DNA from 4 places in the Lentzea sp. NPDC020367 genome. Region 1 is predicted to be linked to each of the others. Evidence: riboswitches for the same ligand, from Rfam matches in the RefSeq annotation. Region 1 holds a riboswitch; each other region holds the start of a gene.
What was found. Region 1 has a riboswitch for cobalamin ahead of ACH413_RS03445 (prenyltransferase/squalene oxidase repeat-containing protein). Riboswitches for the same ligand answer to the same signal wherever they lie in the genome.
Positions count from the first base shown of each region.

Region 2: it holds a riboswitch for cobalamin, as region 1 does, so the genes downstream of both, ACH413_RS08800 (CbtB-domain containing protein) here and ACH413_RS03445 (prenyltransferase/squalene oxidase repeat-containing protein) in region 1, are expected to answer to the same signal.
Region 3: it holds a riboswitch for cobalamin, as region 1 does, so the genes downstream of both, ACH413_RS45155 (putative cobaltochelatase) here and ACH413_RS03445 (prenyltransferase/squalene oxidase repeat-containing protein) in region 1, are expected to answer to the same signal.
Region 4: it holds a riboswitch for cobalamin, as region 1 does, so the genes downstream of both, cobN (cobaltochelatase subunit CobN) here and ACH413_RS03445 (prenyltransferase/squalene oxidase repeat-containing protein) in region 1, are expected to answer to the same signal.

Region 1 covers NZ_JBIRVV010000001.1:773,687-781,004, forward strand. The annotation lists gene ACH413_RS03435 (ribonucleoside-diphosphate reductase subunit alpha) at 1-924, shown strand, start outside; gene ACH413_RS03440 (ribonucleotide-diphosphate reductase subunit beta) at 921-1,949, shown strand; gene ACH413_RS03445 (prenyltransferase/squalene oxidase repeat-containing protein) at 2,004-3,005, opposite strand; cobalamin riboswitch at 3,038-3,164, opposite strand; cobalamin riboswitch at 3,235-3,376, shown strand; gene ACH413_RS03450 (hypothetical protein) at 3,460-5,916, shown strand; gene ACH413_RS03455 (ABC transporter substrate-binding protein) at 5,916-6,755, shown strand; gene ACH413_RS03460 (ABC transporter substrate-binding protein) at 6,752-7,318, shown strand, end outside.
Region 2 covers NZ_JBIRVV010000002.1:365,540-372,857, reverse strand. The annotation lists gene ACH413_RS08830 (hypothetical protein) at 1-1,448, shown strand, start outside; gene ACH413_RS08825 (hypothetical protein) at 1,457-2,497, opposite strand; gene ACH413_RS08820 (hypothetical protein) at 2,494-2,970, opposite strand; gene ACH413_RS08815 (hypothetical protein) at 2,970-4,400, opposite strand; gene ACH413_RS08810 (YbaB/EbfC family nucleoid-associated protein) at 4,397-4,852, opposite strand; gene ACH413_RS08805 (CbtA family protein) at 4,913-5,671, opposite strand; gene ACH413_RS08800 (CbtB-domain containing protein) at 5,697-5,885, opposite strand; cobalamin riboswitch at 5,918-6,109, opposite strand; gene ACH413_RS08795 ((2Fe-2S)-binding protein) at 6,144-6,794, opposite strand; gene ACH413_RS08790 (phosphoribosyl-ATP diphosphatase) at 6,903-7,166, shown strand; gene hisG (ATP phosphoribosyltransferase) at 7,183-7,318, shown strand, end outside.
Region 3 covers NZ_JBIRVV010000025.1:25,084-32,401, reverse strand. The annotation lists gene ACH413_RS45165 (cobyrinate a,c-diamide synthase) at 31-1,410, opposite strand; gene cobO (cob(I)yrinic acid a,c-diamide adenosyltransferase) at 1,415-2,029, opposite strand; gene ACH413_RS45155 (putative cobaltochelatase) at 2,168-4,072, opposite strand; cobalamin riboswitch at 4,110-4,246, opposite strand; gene ACH413_RS45150 (beta-eliminating lyase-related protein) at 4,277-5,236, opposite strand; gene ACH413_RS45145 (helix-turn-helix domain-containing protein) at 5,247-5,753, opposite strand; gene ACH413_RS45140 (zinc-binding dehydrogenase) at 5,838-6,671, shown strand; gene ACH413_RS45135 (hypothetical protein) at 6,655-7,318, opposite strand, start outside.
Region 4 covers NZ_JBIRVV010000006.1:259,620-266,937, forward strand. The annotation lists gene cobM (precorrin-4 C(11)-methyltransferase) at 1-592, shown strand, start outside; gene ACH413_RS26420 (cobalt-precorrin-6A reductase) at 589-1,290, shown strand; gene ACH413_RS26425 (precorrin-2 C(20)-methyltransferase) at 1,262-2,728, opposite strand; gene ACH413_RS26430 (precorrin-8X methylmutase) at 2,725-3,345, opposite strand; gene ACH413_RS26435 (hypothetical protein) at 3,342-4,322, opposite strand; cobalamin riboswitch at 4,331-4,466, shown strand; gene cobN (cobaltochelatase subunit CobN) at 4,501-7,318, shown strand, end outside.

The DNA of each region.
Region 1 (7,318 bases):
GTCGTGTTCCTCGACCGCGTGATCGACATCAACTACTACCCGACCGAGCAGGCGGCGCGCTCCAACCCGCGCTGGCGCCCGGTGGGTCTCGGTGTCATGGGCCTGCAGGACGTGTTCTTCAAGCTGCGCCTGCCGTTCGACTCGGCCGAGGCCCGCGAACTGTCGACGCGGATCGCCGAGGAGATCTACCTGACGGCGCTGGAGTCGTCGGCCGAGCTGGCCTCGGTCGCGGGCGCGCACCCGGCGTTCGCGGAAACCCGTGCCGCCAAGGGAGATCTGCAGCCCGACCTGTGGGGCGTCACGCCCACGCAGACCGAGCGCTGGGGTGCTCTGCGGGAACGCGTCAGCGAGCACGGCCTGCGCAACTCGCTGCTGATCGCGGTCGCGCCGACCGCGACGATCGCCTCGATCGCCGGCTGCTTCGAGTGCATCGAGCCGCAGGTGTCGAACACGTTCAAGCGCGAGACGCTGTCCGGTGAGTTCCTGCAGATCAACTCCTACCTGGTGCGCGAGCTCAAGGCCCGCGGCCTGTGGACGGAGGCCGTGCGCAACCGGCTCAAGCAGGACGACGGCTCCGCACAGGGCATCGCCGAACTGCCCGAGGACGTGCGCTCGTTGTTCCGCACGGCCTGGGAGCTTCCGCAGAAGGCGCTGATCGAACTGGCCGCCGCGCGTGGCCCGTACGTCGACCAGAGCCAGTCGCTGAACCTGTTCGTCGCCTCGCCGACGATCGGCAAGCTCTCCTCGATGTACCTCTACGCCTGGAAAGCCGGGCTCAAGACCACGTACTACCTGCGCTCGCGTCCGGCGACGCGCATCCAGCAGGCGACGACCACGACCACCACGGCCGTGCCCGTCGTGACGTCGGACGAAGCCATCGCCTGCTCCCTCGAAAACCCCGAGTCCTGTGAGGCCTGCCAGTGACCACGCTCGCCAACACCGCCCGTCAGAACGCCCTGCTCGACCCCGGCATGGACCTCACCCTGCGGCCCATGCGGTACCCGTTGTTCTACGAGCGCTTCCGCGACGCCATCAAGAACACGTGGACGGTCGAGGAGGTCGACCTGCACTCGGACCTCGCCGACCTGAACAAGCTGTCGGAGGCCGAGCGGCACCTGGTCAACCGGCTCGTCGCGTTCTTCGCGACCGGTGACACGATCGTCGCGAACAACCTCGTGCTGAACCTCTACGAGCACGTGAACGCGCCGGAGGCCCGGCTCTACCTGTCGCGGCAGCTGTTCGAGGAGGCCGTGCACGTCCAGTTCTACCTGACGCTGCTCGACACCTACCTGCCCGACGAGAACGACCGGATCGAGGCGTTCGCCGCCGTCGAGACGATTCCGTCGATCCGCGCCAAGGCCGAGTTCTGCTACAAGTGGATCGACTCGATCTCGAACCTCAAGCAGCTGGAGACGCGGGAGGACCGCAGGTCGTTCCTGCTCAACCTGATCTGCTTCGCGGCGTGCATCGAGGGCCTGTTCTTCTACGGCGCCTTCGCCTACGTCTACTTCCTGCGGTCGCGCGGGCTGCTGAACGGCCTCGCGTCGGGCACCAACTGGGTGTTCCGCGACGAGTCGATGCACATGGCGTTCGCGTTCGACGTCGTGGACACCGTGCGCCGCGAGGAGCCGGACCTGTTCGACGACTCCTTGTACGAGGAGGTCAAGCAGATGCTGCGCGAGGCCGTCGACGCCGAGGTGCAGTTCGCGGAGGACCTGCTCGGTGGAGGCGTCGCCGGCATGTCGGTGGCGGACATGCGGTCCTATTTGGAGCATGTCGCGGACCGGCGGCTGCAGGTGCTCGGAATCGAGCCGATCTACGGTTCCAAGAACCCGTTCGCGTTCATGGAGCTGCAGGACGTGCAGGAGCTGTCGAACTTCTTCGAGCGCCGGGTCTCGGCCTACCAGGTCGGCGTGACCGGCACGGTGGCGTTCGACGAGGACTTCTGAGTCGTGCCGGTGCGGTGCCCCTGGCCGGGAACTCCGGTCAGGGGCACCGCTTCGTCAGCAGGCGAGCGTCGGCGCGGCGGGGTTGCCGCCGCCGTCGAGGTTCGCGAGCTTGACGCCGGTCAGGCCGAGCACCGCCTGGGCCGTGGCACGCGGAGCGGTCGCCTGGTCGAATCCCGTTGCGTCGTAGGCGATCGCGCCTCGGTCCGCTGCGGCACCCGAGCAGCCGACCGCGAGCGAACGCAGGAACTGCCGTGCCTGCGTCGCGGCGGCCGGGCGGTGACCGGCCAGCGCCTGCGCGGCCAGGCCGGTGCTGTTCGCGTTGGAAGCGTTGGTGCCGACGGAGAAACCGCCGTCGGCGTTCTGCTTCGACGCGAGCCACGTGGTGCCTTCGGCGGCGTTGACGTTGTCACCGGTGGCGCGCAACGCCTGCACGACCAAGGCGGTCGAGTCCACGTCGCTGGCGCACGGGGTCTGGCCGAAGTTCAGCGGGAAACCCCCGTCGGGGCACTGGGTTCCGGCGAGGAAGGCCTTGGCCGACGCGGGCGTGCCACCTGGCGTGCGCTCGAGGGCCAGCAGCGCCAGGGACTGGGTGAAGGCGTTGGAGAAGTCACCGAAGTCCGAGCGGTCGGAGAACCTGCCCGACGGCGCGAGCAGGCCACGCAGACCGGCTTCCAGGTCGACACCGCCGAACGCGTTGCCGTTCTTGTGCCGCACCTTCGCCGCCAGCAACAGCTTGGCGTGCGCGCCCGCGTAGGCCTCGGTGCCGGAACCGACGTACCCGGTGGTGATCTCCGGCTTCGCCAGCCACGTGATGGCCTTCTCGGCGTTGGTGTCCGAGGAACGGGCGGCGGCGAACGCGAAGATCGCGTCGATCGTCAGGCCCTGGTCCGGGAACTTCTGACCGCCGAAGTCGGCCTCGAACCGTTCGCCGTCGACCAGTTGCCGGGCGAGCCAGCCCGCAGCGGCGTCGGACTTGTTGTGCGTGGCCGCCACCGCGGGGGTGACAGCGGTGCCAATGCCCAGCATCAGGACAGCAGCGAGCACCAGACGTCTCATGAGAACCCTTTCCCGCACTTCCACGACAGGAGTTGGTGAACACCGCGCGATGCGGGTGACCGGGCTTGCCGCGGAGGGCACACCGTTGCGGGACAGCGCCGGATTCTCACCGGACTTCCCCCGCGTCGCGCTGAACGCCCAACAGGTTCTCATGCCGCGCAAGGCCTCGTACCGGGTACGGATGTGACGCTCGCCTCCGACCCCGAAGGCGGTGCCGAACAGCGGTTTCCAGGTGTTAACCTCGCTCGGCTCGACAACTTCATACCTCGCCCGTGACGGGGAAGCCGGTCGGAATCCGGCACTGTCGCGCAACCGTGGGCCACTGTTTCCAGTGGCGAGTCGGGTCACCATCCGGGCGGGGTGAACGGACCGACCGCTGTCGCGAAACGCAGGGGTGGCTGCCGGCGCCCCGCGCCGTCTCCTCTCCTCGAGCAGCACGAGGAGGGGGAGAGAAATGACCCGGCGCAGGAGCCTGGCCGCACTGGCGTTCGCCGTCGGCGCGGGCCTGATCGCCACGACGATCGCCGGAACCGCGGCCGCCGCGGGAGATCGCGACGCCGCCCACTCCAGCTCCGTGTGGCTCTCCCACCAGCTGCGACCCGACGGCACCCTGGAGAACCCGCTCGGCGGCGACCTGCCCGACCACGGTCTGATGCTCGACCTGGTCTTCGCGATGCACGCCTCGGGCGACGGCGCGCTCGCCGAGCCGATCATGAAGTTCCTGGACGACCAGGGACACGCCACCGACTACTTCACCTGGGACGGCCTCGCTCCAGGCCAGGGCTTCGACCAGATCATCGTCGGCGGCGCGGTGGCCAAGACCCTGCTCGCCGCCCAGATCTCCGGCCGTGATCCGCGTGCCTTCGACGGCCACGACATGGTCGCCGAGACGAAGGCGGCGATCCGGCGCTCGGGAGTCGACGCCGGCCGGGTCAGCGACTACTCGAAGAACCCCGAGTGGGCGGACATGGTGAACAACAACGCCAACATGTTCGGCCAGTCCCTCGCCGTGATCGGACTGGCCGTGGCGGGGGAGAACGACCAGCCCGCCATCGACAAGATGGTGACGCAGCAGTGTTCCGAGGGCTACTTCCGGATCTTCTTCGGGTACGTCCAGGGACCTGAGGGCCTCAAGGTGTCCTCGTGTGACGAGGGGAAGGCGGACGGCTCGTCGTCGCCGGACGGTGACGCGACGGGCCTCGCGCTGTCGGCCATGCTCGCGGCGAAGCGCGCTGGGGCGACCGGGCTCGACGAGCCGATCGCGAGGACCGTGACGTGGTTGAAGAACAACCAATCCGCCGGTGGTGGCTGGGGTGGTGGTGTCGGGACCGAGGCGCCGAACACCAACAGCACCGGCCTGATCGTGCAGGCGCTCGCGGACGCGGGCGGCGCGGGTCCTGAGGTCGCCAGGGGCGTCGAGTTCCTGAAGTCCGCGCAGGCCGGCGCGTCCGACGCGGGTACCGCGCTGGCCGGGCAGATCGGTGCGATCGCGTACAACCCGGCCTCGTACCAGGCGGCGCGCACCGGCGGCATCTCCGGCATCGACACGTGGATCAGGGCGAGTGCGCAGGCCTCGCTCGGGTTGTCGCAGATCGGGTTGTACGCGCTGGCCAAGGGCGACGTGCCCGAGCCGACCCCGACCACCACGACGGCGAGCAGCACCCCGACGACGACCACGGCGGCACAGGGCACCACGACCACGCCACCACCCGTGCACACCAAGACCACGACCGTTCAGGCGCCCGCGCCGACGACCAAGCCGAAGGCCGTGGTCCGCCAGCCCGCCCCGGCGCCGAAGACCGTCCAACCGGCCGCGACGACGTCCGCCGCGAAGCTCGGCGCCTACCTGGCCGACAAGCTCGTGCGCGGCGACCACGTCGAGGTCACCGAGAACGACAGGACCTACGTCGACTACGACGCGACCGCGGACCTGGTGCTGGCCCTGCACGCGCTGGGCGAGCAGCAGGAAGCCGCGAAGAAGGCCTCGGAGTTTCTGCTGACACCGGACGCGATCAACGCCTACGCGCACGGCGCCGGGCAGGAGACCGGCGACGCCGCCTACGCCGAACCGCTCGCGAAGCTCGTGGTCCTGGCCCAGTTCCAGAAGTCCGACGACCTCGCGAACCGGTTGCGCGCCGACTTGGCGGCACTGCGGGGCGCGGACGGCCTGTTCACCGACACCGGTTCGTTCGCGGACTCCGAGGACTCCGTCCGCCGCCACACCTGGGCGGTGCTCGCCACCGTCGCCGACCCCGGCCAGGCGATCGAGGCGCTGGCCGCCCGTCAGTGCGAGGACGGCACGTTCCCGGAACGCATGGACGACGCCGACTGCGAGGACGGCGATCTCGCCTCCACCGCCGCCGCGGTCACCGCGCTGAACAGCAGGCCGTTCACCGAGGACGCGCCCGTCGCCCAGGCCCCGGCCGAGTGGTCGAAGGAGCGCGCGGCCGCGTTCGTGAAGGCGATCTCGTTGCTCGGCACCAAGCCGAACGGCAAGGGCATGGTCGACGACGACGGTGGCGCGCCCTCCATCGCGTTGAGCGCCTCGGTCGCGGGTGCTCGTCAGGCAGCGGGCCTGGACGTGAGCGGTACCGCGAAGACCATCGGCGGAATGGTGCTCGCCGACGGGGGCCTGCCGCGGGTGTCCGGCGGTGACGGCACGACCGACTTCGGCACGAGTCTCGTTGCCGCACAAGGCATCGCCGGCCGATCCTGGATCAGCGCGGACGGTTCTCCGCTGTCACCGGTGGTGCGCCTGCCGCTGGCGGACGCCAAGCCGGTCCCCGCGCTGGTCGCCCAGAACGCTCCGTGGCACCCGCCGCTGTGGTCCTACTTCGCACTCGGCGGCGCCATGGTGCTCGCCGGTCTCGTTCTGCTGCTTCGCCGTCGTCTCTCCCAGGGGGTTCAGTGATGAAGAGAGTTCTCGCCGCCGCGGTGGTCCTCACCGGACTGGTCGTCGCGCCCGCTCCTGCCAGTGCCGCGGGCTACGACGGCATCTGCACCGGCGCGGACGCGTTGAGCGGCACGACGATCGTGGTCGACTTCCAGGAACTGGACGGCAACGGCGGGGTGGCCGCGCCGACGATCACGCGGTGCTCGCCCAACGCCACTCCCGGCACCGACCGCACCGGCATCAAAGCGTTGCAGGACGCGGGAATCGCGGTCGCGGGCACGGTCAAGTGGGGTCTCGGGTTCGTGTGCCGGGTGGGCGGCCGTCCGACGTCGACCGAGAACATCCCGGTCACCGGCAACCCGACCTACAAGGAGGGCTGCTTCAACACCCCGCCCGGCTCCGCGTACTGGGGCTACTGGCACGCCGACGGTTCCGGCTCGACCTGGACCTACAGCAGCTACGGCGCGTTGAACCGCAACGTGATCCCTGGTGGCTTCGAGGGATGGTCGTTCTCGCTCAACAAGTCGGCCAGTACCAACCCGGTTCCCGGCGTGACGCCGACGAACCCGGCGGTGAACGCGAGCAACCCCACCGTGGCCCTGTCGATCAACGACCTGGACCGCAAGATCACCCTCGGCCAGACCACGTCCCTCACCTGGACGTCGGCCAACGCCACGTCGGTCAGCGCGTCCTCGGTCTCCCCGGCCAGTGGTGGCGGCAGCTGGTCCGGTTCGCTCGCGACGCCCGGCGGCACGCAGAACATCACGCCCACGGCGACCGGCACATACACCTACATCATCTCCGCGACCGGGAACGGGGTGACGGTGTACTCGTCCGCCACCCTGACCGTCCAATGAGGAGGATCGCCGCACTGGCCGCCGCCACGTTCCTGACGGTGGTGGCGGCACCCGTCGTGCACGCGATCGACCACAGCAAGGGCCATCCGGGCTTCTGCAAGGACGACCAGGGCGTGACCGTCGTCGTCGACTTCCAGCAGCTCGGCGGCGACGCGATCGTGCGCTGCAACCCGCAGGCCACCGCGGGCACCGGGCTGGACGCGCTGAAGGGCGCCGGTTTCCAGGTCGCCGGGGTGCAGCGGTGGGGCGAGGCCTTCATCTGCCGCGTGGAGAACAAACCCGCCGCCGCGGACCAGATCCCGATCAACGGCCGCGCCGGCTACCGCGAGTTGTGCATCGACACTCCTCCCGCGTCGGCCTACTGGTCGTACTGGCACGCCGGGAACAACTGCGCGTGGGACTACAGCCAGTGGGGAGTGAAGAACCGCCAGTTCCTCCGTGGCGGCTTCGAGGGCTGGTCGTTCTCGCTGAACGCCACCGCGGACACGAACCCGGTGCCGCGCGTGGCCGCCGTCCGCCCCGGCACCGAGGGCAAGGCGTGCAACGCGGTCGAGGAGCCGAAG
Region 2 (7,318 bases), on a different contig from region 1:
CCACCTCGGCTCCGAGCTCCTCCGGTCCGGTCGTGACGGGACGAGCCGACTACCTCTACTTCACGGAGACCCATCTCTTCGTCATGCACGGCGACCAGGTCATCACTCGTCTTCGCCGGTTCTTCGGCGGCGGCGACGCGCTGCGGAACAGGGTGGTGTGGACGAACAGCGGGGACTACATCGCGTTGTTCTCCGACGCGAACCTGCTTCCTGGGTCGAACGAACAGGCCGAACTGATCGCGATCAACGCACGCACCGGAGAACAGCGGCGCCATCCCTGTGGCTTCTGCTACGACATCACCACGACCGGTCCGGACAGCGTGTTGCTCAACGTGGGTTTGACGGGTTCGGTCGGGGATCGATTCCAGACGGTCGACCTGCGCACGGGGGAGAGAAAGGACGACACCCGGTTCCCGCCCGCGCTCGACTCACCGAACTCACGAGCGTTCCTCGTCAGCACCCGTAGGCGTGTGATCACCATGCAGTACAACGGCAAGGGGAAGGTCGTTCTGGTGCTGGCGGAGTCCGGCGCGGCGGCCAAGCAGTTCGGGACCCACAGCTCCAACTACTACACCCCTGTCGCGCCCTACGAGAACGGTGACGGTGAGAAGTATGCGCTCGCCGTGGCCGAGAGTGATGGTTGCGGAGGTCGGTCTGCGGTTCGCATCCTGGACGTCAACGGCAAGGCGACGAACACGGACACGTCCGCGATGATGCCGCCTGGCGCCGGGAGTGGATTCCGGGTGACCGATCTGTGGTGGACCCCGAAGGGCGAGTTGCGGGCGACTGCCAACTCGTGGACCTGCACCGATCTCAAGCCGAACAACAACGGCACGCACGTGTTGCACAGCGCCGGGGACCTGTGGGCGTTGGAGAACGGCAAGTGGGTCAAGGGAGGCATGGACGCTGTGACGATGGTGCGTGATCTGGGCAACGGCACCACCGCAGCGCTCACCGTGCCGAGCTGCCTCGGTCAGACCGACCCGAACGCGAACTGCACCACCGGACTACTTGTGCTCCAACGGGACGGCAAACGCACAGTGGTCGCCGAGAAGGCGATGTTCCTCTCAACGCCGCCGATCAGCGTGCCGGCACCGCAGCCCATCACCAGTTCGGTCGTCGCGGCCGCACCTCCCGCGTCCTTCGCCGGCACGTGGTCGCAGCACGCCGGAGGCCTCACCATCGCCCCAGACGGCCTGGTGACGATGAGCTACCAGTCCACCGTGACCGTGATGCCGACCTTCCCGGAACTCACGATGCGGATCACCGAGGTGACCGGTGACCGTGCCACCGCAACGGTGCTCACGAGTAACGACACCGCGATGCCCAACGGCGCGAGCGTGGTGTTCGAGCGGAAGTTCCCCGGACTGATGATGAGCGGCCCGTCCGGACTGACGTTGCGATGGTGTGACGCCACAAACCGAGCCAAGGGCGAGTGCGGGGCCTGACCGAACCACTAGCTCCAGCAGTCGCGCGGCACGAGAGTGGGCGAGACTGGTGCCCACTCAGGAACAGCGGGCAGGGCGCGTCCCGCTGCCGTGTCCACCGGCCGCGTAGTCGGCAGGTCCAGCCACGTCTTCCGCTCCGCCCCGAGCCCACTGGACAGCGGGAACATCATCCCCACGGCCTGCCTCAGCCGGATCTCGTCGGCCAGCTCGGCAGCGCGAGGCGTCGCGACGACCCACTCGCGCAACGGCCCCCACAACCACAGCGCGGGCCCGTCCGGCAGGTCGACCCTGATCTCGGTGCCATCGGCGGCGCACCGGCGGATCGGGGCGAGCCCGCCACGCACCGAACCCGCCTCCACCACGTGCCAGGCGGCCAGCGGCACGTGCAGCGCGGACGGCGGCACCGCCTCGGTCACCAGTTCAGGAGCCGCCGTGCCGAACCCCAGCACCGTCCTGCGCACCGACACCGACAGCCGAACCCCGCCGGCCAGCGTCTCGGTGAGCACCGGCAGCGACTCCGGGTACGGCACCGCAGAAGGCACCACCGGAGGCGTGAGCGGTCGACCTGGGGACGGTTCCCCGGTCAGAGAGGGCGAAACCGGCTGCCAGTGAGCGTTCAGCGGGTGCGGGGGAGCGAACTCCGCGCCGCCGGGCTCGAATCCGTTGCGCAGCTTCGGGTTGACCTTCCACACCTCGGCCGCCGCGAGGCCACCGTGCCGTGCGACCCGGCGGCGGCGTCGTTCGATCTCGGCCGCCAGCCCGCGTGGGTCTGCACAAGGCACGATGATGTCGTCGGCGTACCGGATCCAGACGGCGGGGCCGCGGGGGAGCACGACCTTCTCGGCGATGCCGTCGCTCTGGTCGATGCGGTGCGTGAGTTCGTCGCGGAGTTCCCCCGGCTGCACGAGTACGACCGCCGCCAGCGGCACGCCGAGGACCGGGGAGTCGACCAGCGCGCCGTTGGCCAGGCGGCTGAAGTAGACGCGGTCCTGTTCGATCACCACGGCCAGTCCGGTGGACAGCGGCACGATGATCGGCGCGTCGTTCATCGGTGCAACTCCGGCGGTAGCAAGGGAATCAGGGCGTTGAGGTAGTTCGCGGCGGTGGCGTTGTGTCGCACTCCCTTGCGGTGCACGGTGATCCTGCCGCCGCCGAGTGACAGTCCTGCCGTCGACTCGGTGGGCGCGGCGGTCAGGGCCGGGGTCAGGCGTCGCACGAACGCGAAGTCGTCGCAGAACACCAGGAAGCGGTCGTCGAACGCGGGCACGCCCAGTGCCACCGCGCCCGCGTTCTCGTCGCGTGGGTCCGGCGAAACACGCTCCACTACGCGCAACGGTGGGCACGGGCCGAGGTCGGTGCTCACCGACACGATGGTCTCCGTGCGGGCGCTCACGTCGTCGCCCGGCGCGGACGCGAGGCCGACGATCCTCGTCTCCGAGTGGACCGCGAACGTGCGGCCGCCCGCGGAGAGCGTGGCCGCCGCCGACTCCTCCGGCCAGAGCCACTTCCGCCACCAGCGCATCAGATGTCGAGCTCCTGGTCCGTCTTCGAGGACTCGTCGCCCTTGGAGCCGTACGACACGGTCTTGTAGATCCCGTCGGCGTACCCGGCGACCTTGTTCGCGATCTTGACCGGGTCCGTGTACTTCGCGCCGTCGGGGCCGCTCTTGTCGAGTCCGGCCGCCTTCTTCAGCTGGTCCTTCGCGGCCTTGCCGAGTGCCTCGCCGAACGAGCCCGGCTTGTCGGCCACGCCCTCGCGGAAGGCGTTGCCGACCTTCGAGTTCCTGAGCACCTCGCGGATCCGGCGCAGCACGTCCATGATCTTCTGGATCACCGAACGGACCTTGCCGACCTCCTTGCCCGCCTTGGCGGTCGAGATCCCCGCCTCGACCGGGGTGGCGGCGGCCGCGGCGGCCTCGGAGGCCCCGCACGTCGGGATGGCCGCGATCTGCGCGGCGACCCACGTGACGACCAGCCACTCGATCAGGTCGCTCAGGATCCCCTTGATGATGTCCTCGGCCACCTGCATGAACATCGAACTGCCCTGCAGCAGCGACGCGACGTGGCCCGCGGTGCCCGCCGTGCCCTCGATGCCGTGGTGGAACCCGCCGAGCTTCGCCGCGGCCTTGTCGCCCGCCTCGGACTTCCAGCTCTGCAGGCCCTGCCGCAGGTGCTCGTCGAACGTGCGCGCCAAGTCCTCGGTCTGCGTCGCGATGTCGTTGAACGCGCCCGCGGCCTTGCTCGTGGCCGCCGGGTCGCCGGTGACCAGGTCCACGGCCTGCTTCAACGGCGCCACGACGTCGAGCAGCCAGCCGAGTCCTTTGCTGATCAGGAAGTTCAGCGGGTCGGAGATCGCGCCGGCGAGCTTCATGCCGTCCTGCATGAAGTTGTTCATGTCGGAGATGACGCTGACGACGTCCTTCGCGATCGCGGCGCCGTCGCCCTTCTGGAGGTCGTCGCCGAGCTTCGCGCTGTCCTTCATGAGCGAGTAACTGCTGCCACCGAACGGGATCAGCTTCGCGGACGCCTTGCCGACGTTGTCGCCGGAGTACTGGTCGCCGTAGCTCTTGCCGAGCGCGCCGAGGTTCGAGGTCCCCTTGCCGCCGGAGACCATCGGCGGCGCGGTGGCGCTGTCGAGTCCACTTTGGAGCGTCTTGCCGAACGCGTCCGTCGTCGTCTGCTCGTGGCCCGCGTAGGTCTGCGCGGTGGCGGTGAGGGCGGAATCGATCTTGCCGAAGCCCTCGGTCATCTTGCCGAAGTGGCCGTGCAGATCGCCCAGCAACTCGTCGTACTGCTGGTAGAGGCCGAGCAGGTGCCCGAGCGCGCCCCAGCTGACCGCGGGCACCGACGCGGTCGTGGCGGCGTCGTTGAGCTTCGTGGAGGTGCCGGAGAGCGTGCCGATGGTCTTCGCGCACCGGGCGATCTCGTCCGCGTGCACCACGATCCCGGTCACCAGCGGTCGTCCTTGCGGAAGATGCTGCCGGTGTCGCCGTCGTCGTCCACCGGGGGACGGGCCGGTGGGTCGGCGGGCCGGCCGAAGATCTCCTGCTGCGTCGCCAGCACCCGTTCGGCGATCGGGAGGTCGGTGTGGCCCTGCACGATCTCCGCCTGCTGACGCGCGGCCGCGGCGACGGCCAGCTGCAGCGTCGACATCACGGCCTGGGAGAGCTGCGTGGTGCTCAGCCGCTTCGCGTCCTCGGTGAACCGGATCTCCTTGATGGAACCGGACAAACCCGCGACGACCGTGACGGAACGGTCGGGGGACTGGACGCTGGCTTCCACTGTTCTGAGCTCGTCGCCCATCGCGTCGTACTCGGCGGCACGGGCGTCGGCGGCGCGGTTCGCCTGCTCGAAGAACTCGAGCTTCTGACGCATCTGTTCCAGCAACTCAGCGCTGTCAGGCATGCGCCGAACGTACCAATCGCGGCTGGGCGGGGTGGCCGCACCCGCGGCCACCCCACACCATCAGGCGACAGCGGCCTTCTCAGGGGCCTTGGCCTTGCGCGTGGCCGGGTCGATCAGCAGGCCGAACACCACGCCGATGCCGACGTAGAGCGTGGCGAGCTGGGCGAGCGAGCTGAGGCGGAACTGCCACAGCACGTTCACCGGCATGTCCGCAGGGATCGTGTCCGGCGGCGCGGGGAACGCCAGCAGCACCACCGCGACGGCCGCGGCCACCGCGAGCAGCACGGCCGTGGTCCGCACCGGCTGCGACTGCGCGCGCAGCTGCTCGGCGAGCCAGCTCGCGGCCCACACGATCACCAGACCGGCCACCACCACACCGAGGTAGAGCGCGGTCCGGTAGTTCACCGTCTCCGGGTCGCCCACGGCGGGCGGGTTGGCCGGGTACTTGAGCCACGGCAGCAGCGCCACGGCACCGAACACCGCGGCACCGAACGCGAAGCTGCGGCTGAACGGCGTGCGGTCGGCGAACCAGCGCTTCGACAGCGCGTAGGCCGTGGCGAACACGAGGCCCACCGCGATGCCGACGATCACCACGCCGAGCATGCCGCCGACGATCTGGGCGCCGCGGCTGACCAGCTCTTCCTCGCCGCCGTGCGTGTGGCCGGCCTCTTCGCCGGCGGGTGCCCGTGCCTCCTCGACCGCGAGCGCGGCGCGAATCGAAATCTCGGTCACCAGCAGCTGCACGAGCGCGGAGGCGACGCCGGCGATACCGCCGGCCGCGACTCCGCGCAGCGCAAGGGACTTGTACGTCGTCGTCATGTCTTCCCTGCCTGGGATCGGGGGATCAGTGGCAGGGGACGCCGAGCGCGTGGCGGCCGTCGTGGAAGAACTCGTGCAGCAACTCGGAACCCGCGCCGAGCGCGAGACCGTTCTCCTGCAGGACGAGGTACGTGACGATCAGGCCGAGAAGTGCGGCGGCGAACGCCCACTTGGGCACCTGGACGGCGGACAGATTTGCTGCGGGGCTCGTCATGACGGGCTCCTCCATACCTCGTGGAAGGTCAACTCTCCTTGCGGCGCCGCAGCCGGTCTCCTGACTCCCGGATCAACGCTGCCCCCGCGTCTTCCCAGCCCTCTCGCGAGGACCAGTGACGTGCTCGGCGGGGATCGCTTCCCGGTCACAGTGGCGAGGACCGCGCCGGATTTTCACCGGCTTCCCGTCACTGCGGCGCGTGCACCGTAAGTTGATCCATCGGTTAAGCACAACCGGCCATAAGAGTTGTTGCGTTCCTCACTTCACGAGTGGACAGTCACCACACTTCCCACCTGCGGCGACGCGGTAGTAGAGACAACACGACCGACGCCGGAACGTGACCTCGCCGGGAAAACTGAGGAATTCTCCCGCCTGTTCGAACGGCGGTGAGCTCATGAGCCGTTCGCCGCGTTCTTCCGCTTCCTCGGCGGTGAGCATGCGTGCGCGCACAACCATTTTGAGCGCGCCCGCGACGTTCGACATCGCGTTGCCCCACAACAATCCACGCGCCACCGGCGTGACGGCCTGGATCGCTTCCACCACCGGTTCGAGTGCCTCTGCGGCCTTCGGGCCCAGTCTCGGCTGGTCGATGCGGACGCTCAGGCCGTTCGCGGGGTGGTGCTGCCACCAGAGGTTCTCCGGGCGGACGTCGATCGGGATGCCCGCGGCCGTGAGCGGGCTGAGCAGCCGTGCCGTGTAGCTGAGGAAGAACAGGCTGGCCGCTACGCGTGGTTCCTCCGCTTTGTACCGGATCGCGATCGCGTCGATGGTGTTCTTGAGCGCCGGACCTTCGAGCAGGGCCGTTCCCGGCAGCCAGGACTCGTCGGGGCGGCCCACGTCGAGCGCGAAGAACGGGTTGATTCCGCGCACCCGGCGCAGTGCTTCGAGGACCTCGGCGAACTCAGACACAGAAGTTCACGCTACTGGGTGTCCATGCAGGACAGATCACGTCCACGGCCTGGGACAGATGTGACCGCGGTGTGGACGGGGGTCGCCGGGATGGGAGGATGTCATGCCGTGAAGACCTTCGATTCCCTGTTCGCTGAACTGACCGAACGAGCCGCCACCAAGCCGGAGGGTTCCGGCACCGTTGCTGCGCTCGAGGCCGGGGTCCATGCGCAGGGCAAGAAGGTCCTGGAGGAGGCGGGCGAGGTCTGGATCGCCGCCGAGTACGAGTCCGACGAGAAGCTCTCCGAAGAGATCTCGCAGCTGCTCTACCGCCTCCAGGTGCTCATGCTGGGCCGTGGGCTCACCCTCGAAGACGTCTACAAGTACCTCTGACGGAAAAGACTTTCACATGCTGCGCGTTGCAGTCCCGAACAAGGGCGCGCTCGCTGAACGCGCCTCCGCCATGCTCACCGAGGCCGGCTACCGGCAGAGGCACGAGCCGCGCGACCTGACCGTGCTCGACAACAACAACGACGTCGAGTTCT
Region 3 (7,318 bases), on a different contig from region 1:
GACAGCTCCACAGGGGGTTTGGGGAGAGACTTAAGCGATGACCGTACCGTCTGCCACTCCTGCCACGAACGGGTGGCAGGCCCGCACGAAACGGGCTACGGCCTCCGGATCACCGGCGGGGTGCGTGTGCAGGTACGACGCGTGCACGCCGCCCATCACGAACCCTTCGGCGACGGGCCGTGAGTCGACGCCGCGCCAGTGCCACGCGGGCGGGGTCGAGTGCGGTGTGGACAGCTGGGTCCGGTGGAACTCGTGGCCGGTCACGCGGCTGCCGGGCGGGTGCAGCGGTGAGCTCGCGGAGGCCACCGCGTCCCGATAACCGAGGGTCAGTTTCGGGGTCATGAAGCCCTCGGCGTCGAGCACTCCGCACATCGGGTGCCCGTCCAGTGATCGCGCGAGGTAAAGCAACCCTCCGCATTCGGCGTGCACCGGCGCACCCGAACGAGCGAACCGAGCCACCGCCTCGCGCAACTTCGCGTTGCCGGACAAAGCTTCCGCGTGCTGCTCCGGAAATCCGCCGGGCAGGACGAGGCCCGCCGTGCCCTCCGGAAGATCTTCGTCGTGGAGCGGATCGACGACGGCGACGGCCGCTCCTGCCGCCTTCAGCACCTCGACGTGCTCGGCGTAGCCGAACGTGAAGGCCGCTCCGCCCGCCACGGCGACCACCGGTTCGTTCCCGACTCGGTCGACCTGAGGTTCCCACGCGGCGACGGCCATCGCGGGCACCGACGAGGCCAGTCTGCGGACCGCGTCGAGATCGACGTGCTTGCCCACGGCGGCGGCGATCGCGTCGACCGCGGCGACGGCCTCCGGCCCGTGCTCCGCCGCCGTCACGAGCCCCAAATGCCGTGAGGGCAAGGAGAACTGCGGATCGCGCGGCAGCACGCCTAGTACGTCGAGGCCCACCTCGTCGCACGCCGACCGGAGCACCTGCTCGTGCCGTTCCGAGCCGACCTGGTTGAGGATCACGCCGCCGAGCCGGACCGTCGGGTCGTAGCCGCGGAAGCCGTGCAGCAGCGCGGCGAGCGACCGGCTTTGCCCGCGCGCGTCCACGACGAACAGCACAGGCGCGTTGATCAGCTTGGCCACGTGCGCGGTCGAGCCGATGCCCGCGGTGTCGATGCGGCCGTCGAACAGGCCCATCACGCCCTCGACGACGGCGATGTCGCAGCCCTTCGAGCCGTGCGCGAACAGGCCGGGGATCCGGTGCTCGCCCACCATCACGGGGTCGAGGTTGCGGCCCGGCCGGTTGGTGGCGAGCGAGTGGTAGCCGGGGTCGATGTAGTCGGGTCCCACCTTGAACGGCGCGACCCGCGACCCGGCCCTGCGCAACGCGGCCATCAGGCCCGTCGCGACGGTGGTCTTGCCGCTGCCCGAGGCCGGGGCCGCGACGACCAGGCGGTTCACCATCCGGTCACCACTCGATCCCCCGCTGGCCCTTCTGGCCCGCGTCCATCGGGTGCTTGACCTTGGTCATCTCCACCACGAGGTCGGCGGCGTCGATGAGCTTCTGCGGCGCGTACCGGCCGGTGATGACGACGTGCTGGTGACCGGGCCGGTTCGCGAGCGTCTCCACGACGTCGTCGACGTCGATCCAGCCCCAGTGCAGCGGGTAGGTGAACTCGTCGAGCACGTAGAAGCCGTGGCGTTCGGCGTTGATCCGGCGCTGGATCTCGTGCCAGCCCTCGAGCGCGGCGGTGGCGTGGTCGTCCTCGGTGCCCTGCTTGCGGGTCCAGGACCAGCCCTCGCCCATCTTGTGCCACTCGACGGCGCCGCCCTCGCCGGTCTCGTCGTGCAGCTTGCCGAGCGCCTTGAACGCGGACTCCTCGCCGACCTTCCACTTGGCGGACTTCACGAACTGGAACACGCCGATGTCCCAGCCCTGGTTCCAGCCGCGCAGCGCCATGCCGAACGCCGACGTCGACTTCCCCTTCATCTCACCGGTGTGCAGCATCAGCAGCGGCCGGTTGCGGCGCTGGCGGGTGGTCAAGCCGTCCTTCGGCACCTCGGTGGGTTGTCCTTGAGGCACTGGAATCTCCTTGCTCGTTGGTCGCTGCTCCGCAGACTCCGGTGAGTTCGCCGGGAAGCTGGTCGTCCGGCCGCCGCTTCGCCATGATTGGGCTTCGCCGAATCCCGACGAAGGGGCGGCCGGACGACCAGCGCGAACTCACGCGGCCCGGACGACGCCGGCGAGGTGGTCGGCGCTGAGCTGGTCGAGCTTCACGCAGGTGCCCTGCAACGCCTCGGCGATCTTCTGCGCGAGACCCAGGCGGACATGGCCCTGTTCGCAGTCGACGACCACGACGGCGGTCTTCTCCAGCAACGTCGCGGCCTTGAGCGCATCCTTGGTCGGGTCTCCACCCAGGCCGGACGACGTCGCGCGGCCGTCCGTCAGCAGCACCACGAGCGGACGCTTCTGCGGGTCGCGCATCCGCTCGATCTCCAGGACGCGGTGGGCCTTGAGCAGTCCGTCCGCGAGCGGGGTCCGGCCTCCGGTGCGCATCTTCTTGAGCCTGGTGGCCGCCGCGTCCACGGAGGTCGTCGGGGGCAAAGCGACTTCGGCGGTCTGGCCGCGGAACGTCACGACGCCGACCTTGTCCCGGCGCTGGTAGGCGTCGCGCAGCAACGAGATCACCGCGCCGCTGACGGCCGACATCCGCTTCTGCGCCGCCATCGAGCCGGAGGCGTCGACGACGAACAGGACGAGGTTCGACTCCTTGCCCTCCCTGACCGCCTTGCGCAGGTCGGAGGCGGTGAGCAGCAGTCCGGGGCCGCTGCGGCCACGCGCTCGTTGGTGCGGCGCGGCGTTCGTGAGCGTGTCGACCAGGTGCAGTCCGTTGCCGTCCACTTTGGACGACCGGACGATCCGGCCGGTGCGGGCGCGGGCCCTCGAACGCTTGCCGGGCGCGCCTTCGCCGACGCCGGGAACCTCCAGCAGCCGCGCCTTGAACGCGGGCGACGGTTCCGGCGCGGGACGGTCGTTGGGCGCGTTCCCGTTGCCCTTCGGGCCTTCCTGCGGTTCAGGCAGCTCGCCGCCGCCGGGGCCGTCGTCGTCCGGGCCCTCTTCCGGCTCTTCCGCGTGCTCGGCGGCCTGCTTCATCGCGTCCTCGAGCTGCTGCTCCTCGATGCCGGGCTCGTCGAACGGGTCGCGGCGCCTGCGGTGCGGCAGGGCGAGCCGGACGGCGGTCTCGACGTCGGTCTCCTCCACGGTCTCGGCACCTCGCCACGCCGCGTGGGCGGTGGCGGCGCGAGCGACCACGAGGTCCGCGCGCATGCCGTCGACCTCGAAAGCCGCGCAGACAGCGGCGATCCGGCGCAGCTCACTGTCCGGAAGGGACACTTGCGGCAGCTTCTGCTTGGCGTCGGCGATCTGCTGCTTGAGCTTCGCGTCCTCGGCCTCCCACTTCGCCGCGAACGTGACGGGGTCGGCCTCGTAGGCGAGCCGGCGCCGGATCACCTCGGTGCGCACGCTCACGTCCCGCGCCGCCTTCACCGCCACGGTCAGCCCGAACCGGTCGAGCAGCTGCGGCCGAAGCTCGCCCTCCTCGGGGTTCATGGTGCCGACCAGCAGGAACTGCGACGGGTGCGAGACCGAGACGCCCTCGCGTTCCACGTGCGCGCGCCCCATCGCGGCGGCGTCGAGCAGCAGGTCGACCAGGTGGTCGTGCAGGAGGTTGACCTCGTCGACGTAGAGCACGCCGCGATGCGCCGCGGCCAGCAACCCGGGCTGGAACGCCCGCACGCCCTCGGTCAGCGCCTTCTCCAGGTCGAGCGACCCGACCAGCCGGTCCTCGGTGGCGCCGACAGGCAGTTCGACGAGCTTGGCCGGTCGACGGTCGACACCGTCGTGCGGCCCGTCGGGGCAGTCGGTGCTGCCCGGAACACAACCGAACCGGCAGCCTCGAGACACGTCCAGTTCGGGCAGGAGCGCGGCGAGGGCACGCACGATGGTCGACTTCGCGGTCCCCTTCTCGCCGCGGACCAGAACGCCGCCGATGCCGGGATGAACGGCGTTCAGCAGCAGGGCAAGCCGGAGGTCGTCATGGCCGACGACAGCCGAAAAGGGGAACATGCTCGGCGAAGTCCTTCCTCGGGTGTCCACGCCCGCGGTCGGTGATCAAGAGGGGAACGAGTTCCTGACTCCCGGTTCTCTCACTACCGGTCACAGTCGCGGGACGGCGCCGGATTCGCACCGGCTTCCTCGCACTCCCCTCACAGCCCCGGCATCGTCGCATTTCGCACCGCCGGGTCCAACAGCCAGGTGAGCGACGTCGCCCTAGATCAGGCTCTGGAACTCCGCCCAGGCCTCCGCGACCTCGTCCGCCGTCCACTCCAGCGCGGGCTCGGCGATCGTGATCTCGTTCTTCGCGAGCAGGCCGTCACGCCAGAAGTTGCCGAGGAACTTGCCGCTCACCTCGGTCAGCCGCTTCGGGTCGCCGGGCAGGTGCAGCGCGAACTGGTGGGTGTGCGGCTCCGGCATGCCCATGGCGGCGGCCACGACCTTGGCGTGCTCGACGTAGGTGCCCAGCCGGGGCAGCACGGTGTCCAGGCCGTGCAACGCGGACAGCGCCGCCGGCCACTGCTGGAACAGCATGCCGCCGTACCGGTGCCGCCACACCCGTGCCTGGTCGACGAAGTCCTGGGTGCCGGCGAGCGCCGCGCCGGAAATGCCTTCGAGGGACTTGTAGAACGACACGTAGACCGAGTCGAACAGGCCCGCGATCTCGGGCAGCGGCTTGCCCAGGCCGAAGGTGCTCTCCCACAGCCGCGCGCCGTCGAGGTGCACGACCGCGTCCCGTTCGCGAGCGGCGTCGACCAGCGACGTCAGCTCGTCCCACGTCGGCAGGACGAACCCCCGCTCGCGGTCCGGGACCTCCAGCAGCAGCGTCCCGTAGGGCTCGGGGCAGGTCGCGACCTCGGAGTTCTCGACCTTGATCGGACGCAGGCCGGACAGCACGGTCAGCGCGTCGTCCTCGTGGTTCAGCGGATGCGCCTGCGAGTGCATCGCGACGATCGGGTTGTGCGTGCGGTCGGCCCAGCACCGCAGCGCGATCTGCTGCGCCATGGTCCCGGTCGGCACGAACAGCGCGGCCTCGGTGCCCAGCAGTTGTGCGACGCGGGTCTCCAGCGCGCCCACCGGGCCGCCGTCGCCGTAGCGGTCGGGGTCGACGTCCGGCACCGGGCCGAGCCTCTCCAGGAGCGTCTTCTTGCGGGTTCCGGAGAGCTGTCGGTTCATCACCACCGCATCAAACCTCAGCGGCGAGCGTGTCCGCGAGCGAGATAACGCCCGCCCGGATCTCGGCCGCCGTCATGCCCTGGGCCAGCAGGAACTCGATGTGCTCGCCTCGCAGCACGGCCAGCACGGTGTGCGCCTTGAACGTCGAGCCGACCAGCTTGGCCAGCCGTTCGACGGTGATCCGGAAGTTGCCCTCGCAGCTGCGGACCGTCGTCCGTTCCACGGCGATGACCAGCGGCAACGACGCCAGCACGTGGTCGAACAGGGTGCCCGCGAACTCTCCGGCGGAGCGGCACTCCAACGATGCCGTTTTGATCCAGGAAGCGGCCGTCTCGTCGACCACGGCGCTCACCAGGCCGGCCTTGTCGCCGAACCGCCGGAACACGGTCCCCTTGCCGACGCCCGCCGCGACAGCCACGTCGTCCACCGACACGGCGTCGATGCCGCGCTCCCCGATCAGCCGGGTGGCGGCTGCCAGGATCGCGGCCCTGTTGCGGGCGGCATCGGCACGCTCCAACGAACTCTCCCTTGACACAAGCGGACCGGCAGTCCGTATTCTAGCAACCGGACCAGCGGTCCGCTTATCCAGGGGAGGCAGCGAATGAAGGCAGTGCGGTTCCACGAGTTCGGCGGGCCCGAGGTGCTCAAGGTCGAGGAGGTCCCGGACCCGACCGGCGACACGCTCGTCGACGTCACCGCGATCGGCCTCAACTACGGCGAGACGGTCATCCGCCGGGGCAAGGGCAGGGAGCTGTTCCCGTGGTACCCGGGGCCGTCGTTCCCGGTCGTCCTCGGCTCGGAAGTCGTTGGCACCACAGGAGAAGGCCGACGGGTCATGGGCGTGCCGCGCGACGGCGCCTACGCCACGAAGGCCGTCATCGAGCACCCGATCGACGTGCCCAACGGCGTGAGCGACCACGAGGCTCTCGCCCTGCTGTTGCAAGGCACGACGGCGGTCGCGGCGGCCAAGGCGGCGCGCATCCAGCCGGGCGATCGCGTGCTCGTGGAGGCGGCGACCGGTGGCGTCGGCAGTCTGCTCGTGCAGCTCGCGGAACGGGCGGGCGCGACCGTGCTCGCGGCGTCCAGCAAGGGCGGTCTCGGCTACGACTGGGACGGCCTCGACCCGGTCGACGTCGTCTTCGAGTCCATCGGCGGCGCAGTCGGGAAACGCGCGTTCGAGCTGCTCAAGGACGGTGTCGGCCGCATGGTCGTGTTCGGTTACGCGAGCGGCGAGCCGTTGGACGTGACGGCGAGCGACATCTTCCGCAAGGGCGTCGCGGTCATGGGTCTGCCCCGCGACGTCACGCCCGGAGAGGTGCTCGCACTGGACCTCAAGCCGGTCCTCGGCGACGTCTACCGGCTCGACGAGATCGCCGAAGCCCACCGAGCACTCGAAGCCCGCACCACGGCGGGCAAGCTCATCGCGCGACCGTGACCGACTTGGGCGCGCGGAACGACAGCAGCTGAAGCCACTCCGGCTCCGAGCCGTCCAGCCGCAACGACGGCTCGTGCTCGGCCACCGTCCGCAACGTCACCGCGGCCTCCAACCGAGCTAGCCCGGCGCCGAGGCAGAAGTGCCGGCCGTAGCCGAACGCCAGGTGCCGAGGATCGGTTTCCTTACCGCTCAACAACAACACGAGCTCCGCACCGGCAGGCACGCGCACACCGGACAACACGACCTCACGCGCGGTGAGCCGCCGCCACGTCACCACGGGCGTCTCGGTCCGCAGCACGTCCTCGACGAACGACTCGGCGACACCCGGCGAACCCAGACGCGCCCACAACTCGCGGTCCTGCAACCCGCGGCGCAACGCCGTGGACAACAACTGAGTCGTCGTCTCCTGGCCCGCGATCAGCAGGAAGTAGCAAAGGCCGGCGGAGTCCTCAGCGGACACTCCGGCATCGGCCAGCGCGCAGAACAGCTCGCCGTCACGGGCGTGGTAGCGCTTGATCAGCCACTGGTGGAAGTCACCGACGTCGTCGACCAGGTCCAGCTGCCGTTCCCGCGAGATGTCGCCCCAGAAGAACTCCAGCGACCCGGAGCTCCAGCGCTTCAGCGTCGGGATGTCGACGTTCTCCAGC
Region 4 (7,318 bases), on a different contig from region 1:
CAAGGTCGACACGGCGTCGCTCACGTTGGACGAGATCGTCGCCGAGCTGGTCGCGGCCTCGGAGCAGGGGCTGGACGTGGCCCGGTTGCACTCCGGGGACCCGTCGGTGTTCAGCGCGATGGCCGAGCAGATGCGCCGGCTGGACGCGTTGGAGATCGCTTACGACGTGACGCCCGGGGTGCCGGCGTTCGCGGCCGCGGCGGCGTCGTTGCAGCGCGAACTGACCGTGCCGGGCGTCGGGCAGACGGTGATCCTCACGCGGACCTCGCAGCGGGCCACGCCGATGCCGGACGGTGAGGACCTGGACACGTTGGGTTGCAGTCACGCGACTCTCGTGCTGCACCTGGCCGTGCAGCGGATTTCGGACGTGGTCGCGGAGCTCGTGCCGAACTACGGCCTGGACTGCCCGGTCGCGGTCGTCGCGTATGCGTCCCGTGAGGACGAGGTCGTGCTGCGCGGGACGTTGGACGACATCGCGGCGCAGGTCGAGGCCGCCGGGATCAAGCGGACCGCGGTGATCATCGTGGGGAACGTGCTGGGAGCGACGCAGTTCCCGGACAGTCACCTGTACTCGGCCACGCGCGTTCGATGATCCTGATCCTCGGCGGGACGGGGGAGGCTCGGGAGCTCGCGTCGCGTGTACCCGCTGTTTCTTCGCTGGCGGGTCGGGTGAGTGCGCCTCGGTTGCCTGCCGGTGAGGTTCGGATCGGCGGGTTCGGAGGTGTCGACGGGCTCGCGCAGTGGTTGCGTGACAACGATGTCCGGGCCGTGGTCGACGCCACCCATCCGTTCGCCCAGCAGATCACCGCGAACGCCTTCGAGGCCTGCTCCCGGCTCGGCGTCCCGTTCCTGATCCTGCGCCGGCCGGGGTTCTCCCCGCAGCCCGGCTGGCACTGGGTCGACAGCGTTGCCGACGCCGCGCGGGACCTGCCCGGGGCGCGGGTGTTCCTGACGACCGGCCGGCAGGACCTCGCCGAGTTCGCCGCGTGCCCGCAGTGGTTCCTGGCGCGGATGGTCGAGCCGCCAGAACCGCCGCTGCCACAACGGATCGAGGTGCTGCTGTCGCGCGGTCCGTTCACTGTGGACGGTGAACTGGAGCTGATGCGGTCCCGGGAGATCGACGTCCTGGTGACCAAGGACAGCGGCGGCTCGATGACGTCGGCCAAGCTCGAAGCCGCTCGTCAGCTCGGGGTGCCGGTCGTGATCGTGCGTCGGCCACCGCTCCCGCCTGCGGAAACGGTGGCCGACGTCGACGCTGCCGTCAGCTGGTTGGGTACCGTCGGGGCGTGAAGACGACGCCCTGAGGCGTCACGATCGTCTGCGACGAGCCGATGATCAGCAGGCAGCGCATGTCGATGGTGGCCGGGTCGAGGGCGCCGAGCGTGAGGACGCGGATCTCCTCCTCCGGGCCGCCGACGTCGCGGCCGACGACGATCGGCGTCTCCGGGGCGCGGTGCTGGAGCAGCAGGTCGCGCGTGTCCGCCACCTGGTGGGTGCGGGCCTTGGACGCCGGGTTGTAGATCGCGATGACCAGGTCGGCCTTGGCGGTGGCTTCGAGGCGTTCGGCGATGACGTCCCACGGCTTGAGCCGGTCGCTCAACGAGATCACCGCGTAGTCGTGCCCGAGCGGCGCGCCCGCCTTGGCCGCCACGGCGTTCGCGGCCGTCACACCGGGGATGACGCGCACCGGCACGTCCGGGGACTCCGCCGCGACTTCCAGCACCGCGGTGGCCATGGCGAAGACGCCGGGGTCGCCCGACGACACGACGGCGACCCGCGCACCCTTGCGGGCGAGATCCAGGGCGAAGGCCGCGCGTTCGGACTCGACCTGGTTGTGCGAGGAGTGGCGCTTCTGGCCTGGCCGCTCGGGAACGCGGTTGAGGTAGGTGCTGTAGCCGACCAGTTCGTCGGCGGCCTCGAGCTCCTGGCGGGCCTCCGGGGTGAGCCAGTCGCGGGAGCCGGGGCCGAGGCCGATGACCACGACCTCGCCCTTCGGCTTGGCGGGCTTGGACTGGCTCGGCAGCAGGGCGAGCGAGAAGTACGGGACGCTCTCGGGATCGACGTCGGCCAGCGGCGACATCTTCTGGCGGCCGGTGGTGGCGCGTTCGACGTACCACGCGCCGTCGAGCCTGCCGGACGCTTCGAGGGCCGCGCGGACGTTGGCGAAAGTGCGGCCCAGCTTGAGGATCGCGGCGCTGTCGGTGTCGGCGAGCCTGGTCGCGAGCTCGGCGGGCGGCAACGTGCCCGGCAGGATCGTGAGCACCTCGTCGCGTTCCACGAGCGGAGTGCCGAGCACTGCTGAAGCACCGCTGACGGACGTGACGCCGGGGACCACTTCCCACTCGTACCGGTCGGCCAGGCGTTTGTGCATGTGCATGTAGGAGCCGTAGAAGAACGGGTCCCCGGCGGCCAGCACGACGACGTCGCGGCCGGCGTCGAGGTGCGCGGCCAGCTTGGCGGCGGCCTCCTCGTAGAAGGCGTCGATCTCGCCCTGGTAGTCGTCCGTGTCCTCGGTGGTGACCGGGTAGACGAGCTGTTCCACGATCTGCGGGTTCGGATCGTCCTGGCTGCGGAAGTACTGGGCCGCAATGGTCTTCGCGACCGACTTGCCGTGCCGGGCGCTGTGGAACGCCACCACGTCGGCTTCGTTGATGAGTCGCGCGGCCTTGACCGTCACGAGTTCCGGGTCGCCGGGACCCAGGCCGACGCCGTAGAGCTTGCCCGTCATTCTTCCTCGCTCGCGATCGCGTTGATGGCCGCCGCCGTCATGGCACTGCCGCCGCGCCGGCCGCGCACCACGAGGTGCTCCAGATCCGTTGCGGCCAAAGCTTCCTTGGACTCCGCCGCCCCGATGAACCCGACCGGGATGCCCAGTACCGCGGCGGGTCGCGGAGCTCCGGCGGCGATCAGGTCGAGGAGGTGGAACAACGCCGTGGGGGCGTTGCCGATCGCGATCACCGCGCCGTCGAACCGGTCCGCGAGCAGTTCGAGCGCGGCGGCGCTGCGCGTGTTGCCGATCTCCTGGGCTCGCGTGGGGGTGCGCGGATCTCCCAGGTAGCAAAGGACTTCGTTGTCCTTGGGCAGGCGGCGGCGGGTCACGCCGGACGCGACCATGTTGGCATCGCACAGGATCGGCGCGCCCGCCCGCAGTGCCGCACGGGCGTCGCGGACGACGTTCGGCGAGAAGGCGACGTCGGTCGGCAGATCGGTCATGCCGCACGCGTGGATCATGCGGACGACGACTTTCGCGACGTCGCCGGGGAACCTGGTGAGGTCCGACTCCGCGCGAATGGTGGCGAAGGACTGGCGGTAGATCTCCGCCCCGTCCTTGATGTACTGCGTCAACGGATCTCCTCGTAGCCGTCGCCGGTCGCGACGAACTCGGTCACATCGCCTGCGGGACGACCGCAGCGGCGGGCACAGCCTGACCAGTGAACGGGGCGGTCGTGCGGGGTTCCGAGCCAGGCTCGCGCGTCAGCTCGCACGTCGGAGAGCGACTTCGCGCAGCCCGGGCGGCCGGTGCAGGCGCTGACGCCGTGCCACGGGGAGGCCGGGTCGGTGATCAGGCCGGTGGTGTCGGTGCCTTCGGGGACGACCAGGCTGCGCCACGGGGTCAGGCGGAGGGCGACGCCGGGGAGCTGGTGAGCGTCGAGCCGGCCGAGCGGCACGCCTGGCGTCAAAGGTGAAGGTGCGACAGGCGTCACAGCCGGGGTGATGCGCGGGGCGTCGGTGGCACCGAAGTGAGCGGTGATCTTTCGCACACCGTCGTCCACTTCGGACAGGCGCCAGGCCTGGCCGCGGAGCTGCTGGAAGAGGCGGGCGGCGGTCACCACCGCGTCGACGGGGTCGGTGACGCGGACGCCGGTGTCGCGACCGGCGAGCAGAAGCACGTCGTTGACCAGGCCGAAGTCCCCTCCCAACCCGCTCACCGAGGCCCCGACCGTCACCAGGAACCTGCCCGGCAGATCCGCCAGCGCCGGGTCCGCGCACAGGGCCGTGTCGATCGCGTCGACCAGTGCCTGGTTGTCCTCCAGCGGTGCCGCGATGATGTTGCGGATCCGCTCGTGCGACGCGGAGGGCAGGAGCCCGGCCGCGGTCAGTCGCGTGCCCAGTTCCACGCCGTCCGCCAGGCCCCTGATCTGGAGGTTCGCCCGGGAGGTCAGCTCGATCGAGCCGGAACCCAGTTCGAGCGCGGCGAGGCGCACGACGTCCCACTGAGCAGCGGAAAGAGTGCCGCCGGGTACCCGGATGCGCGCCAGCCCGCCGTCGGCCGCGGCGTGCAGCTCGACGGCGCCGGGGCAGGCGTCCGGGTGACTACGCATAGGTCGGACTGTAACCCGCCGGTTAGGGTGAGCCCGAACGACGAAGCGCAGGAGGAAGCCGGTGTGAATCCGGCGCGGTCCCGCCACTGTGACCAGCGAACACCGCTGGGAGTCAGGAACTCCGCTTCGCCAGTCACCCGCATTTTGGGGCGAGGACCCCACGAGGGATGGAGCCTGCGTGATCCTGCTGCTGTCGACCTCCGACACCGACCTGCTGTCGGCGCGTGCGAGCGGTGCCGAGTACCGGCTCGGCAACCCCGCGCGACTCACGACCGACGACCTGCCCGTGCTCGTCGACGGCGTGGACCTGGTCCTCGTGCGCATCCTCGGCGGCCGCCGGATGTGGGAGGAAGGCCTCGACTGGCTGCTGGCCGGCGGGCTGCCCGTGGTGGTGCTCGGCGGTGAGATGCAGCCCGACGCGGCGCTGATGGAGCTGTCGACGGTGCCCGGTGGCGTGTGCGCCGAGGCGCACCTCTACCTCGCGCACGGCGGTCCGGCGAACCTCACCGAGCTGCACAAGTTCCTGTCGGACACCGTGCTGCTGACCGGCCACGGCTTCGAGGCCCCCGCCGCCACCCCCACGTGGGGTGTGCTGGAGCGCGAGGGAACGCCAGAAGGTCCGACGGTCGCGGTGCTCTACTACCGGGCGCACCACGTGGCCGGGAACACGGCGTTCGTGCACGCCCTGTGCGACGCGATCGAGGCCAAGGGCGGCAAGCCCCTGCCGGTCTTCTGCTCCTCGCTGCGCACCGCCGAACCCGAGCTGCTCGACACCCTCAGGCAGGCCGACGCGCTCGTCGTAACGGTGCTCGCGGCGGGTGGCACGAACCCCGCGAAGGCCTCGGCGGGTGGCGACGACGACGCGTGGGACGTCGGCGCGCTGGCCGCGCTCGACGTGCCGATCCTGCAGGGGTTGTGCCTCACGTCGAGCCGCGACTCGTGGGACGAGAACGACGACGGACTGTCTCCTTTGGACACCGCGACCCAGGTCGCGATCCCCGAGTTCGACGGCCGGATCATCACGGTTCCGTTCTCCTTCAAGGAGATCGACGAGGACGGGCTGACCGTCTACGTGGCCGACCCGGAACGGGCGCTGCGCGTCGCGGGCATCGCGGTCCGGCACGGCAGGCTGCGGCACATCCCGGTGGCCGAGCGCAGGATCGCGGTGATGCTGTCGGCGTACCCGACCAAGCACTCCCGCATCGGCAACGCGGTCGGCCTGGACACGCCGGCGTCGACCGTGCGGCTGCTGAAGGCCATGCAGGAGCACGGTTACGACATCGGTGACGCGCTGCCGGGCGTGCAGGAGCTGGACGGCGACGCGTTGATCCACGCGTTGATCGCGGCCGGTGGCCAGGACGCGGACTGGCTGACGCAGGAGCAGTTCGAGAGCAACCCCGTGCGCATCGCCGCGGCGGACTACCGGGAGTTCTACGAGACGCTGCCCGAAGACTTCCGCGAGTCGATGCAGGAGCACTGGGGCGAGGCACCGGGCACGCTCTTCGTCGACCACTCCAAGTCCAAGGACGGCGAGATCGTGCTGGCCGCGTTGCGGTCCAACAACGTCGTCGTGATCGTGCAGCCGCCGCGCGGGTTCGGCGAGAACCCCATCGCGATCTACCACGACCCGGACCTGCCGCCGTCGCACCACTACCTCGCGGCGTACCGGTGGATCGAGTCGAACTTCGGCGCGGACGCGGTCGTGCACGTCGGCAAGCACGGCAACCTGGAGTGGTTGCCGGGCAAGACCGTCGGCATGTCGGCGTCCTGCGGCACGGACGCGGCGCTCGGCGACCTGCCGCTGGTCTACCCGTTCCTCGTCAACGACCCCGGTGAGGGCACGCAGGCCAAGCGGCGCGCGCACGCCACGCTGGTCGACCACCTCGTCCCGCCGATGGCCCGCGCCGACAGCTACGGCGACATCGCGCGCCTGGAGCAGTTGCTCGACGAGTACGGCAACATCTCCGCGATGGACCCGGCGAAGGTGCCGGCGATCCGCGCGCAGATCTGGACGCTGATCCAGGCCGCCAAGCTCGACCACGACCTCGGCCTGGAGGACCGGCCGCACGACGCGGAGTTCGACGAGTTCATCCTGCACGTCGACGGCTGGCTGTGCGAGGTCAAGGACGTCCAGATCCGCGACGGTCTGCACGTCCTCGGCGAGGCGCCGACCGGCAGCGTCCGCGTCAACCTCGTGCTCGCCATGTTGCAGGCGCGGCAGATGTGGGGAGGTCAGGTCGCCGCGCTGCCCGGACTGCGCGAGGCGCTCGGGCTCACGACGACCGGCCGTGAAGACGTCGACGCGATCGAGGAGATCGCGCGCGGACTCGTCCAGGCCATGGAGGACGCGGGCTGGGACCGGGAAGTGGCCAAGACCCTGCACGAGTCCGAGGACGTGCAGAAGATCCTGGAGTTCGCGGCGGTCGAGGTCGTGCCTCGTCTGGCGCGCACCACGGACGAGATGACGAACGTCCTGCACGCGCTGGACGGCGGCTACATTCCGGCCGGCCCGTCGGGTTCTCCGTTGCGCGGCCTGGTGAACGTGCTGCCGACCGGCCGCAACTTCTACTCGGTCGACCCGAAGGCCATCCCGTCGCGACTCGCGTGGGAGACCGGCCAGGCGATGGCTGACTCGCTGCTCGCCCGCTACCGCGAGGAGAACGACGGCGAGTGGCCGCCCTCGGTCGGTCTGTCGGTCTGGGGCACGTCCGCGATGCGCACCGCCGGTGACGACATCGCCGAGGTGTTCTCGCTGCTGGGCGTGCGGCCGGTGTGGGACGACCAGTCGCGCCGCGTCACCGGTCTCGAGGTCATCTCGCTGGAGGAACTGGAGAGGCCGCGCGTCGACGTCACGATCCGCATCTCCGGGTTCTTCCGGGACGCCTTCCCGCACGTCGTGTCCATGTTGGACGATGCCGTGCAGTTGGTGGCCGCGCTGGACGAGCCCGCGGAGCAGAACTTCGTGCGGGCGCACATGCTGAAGGACCTGGAAGAGC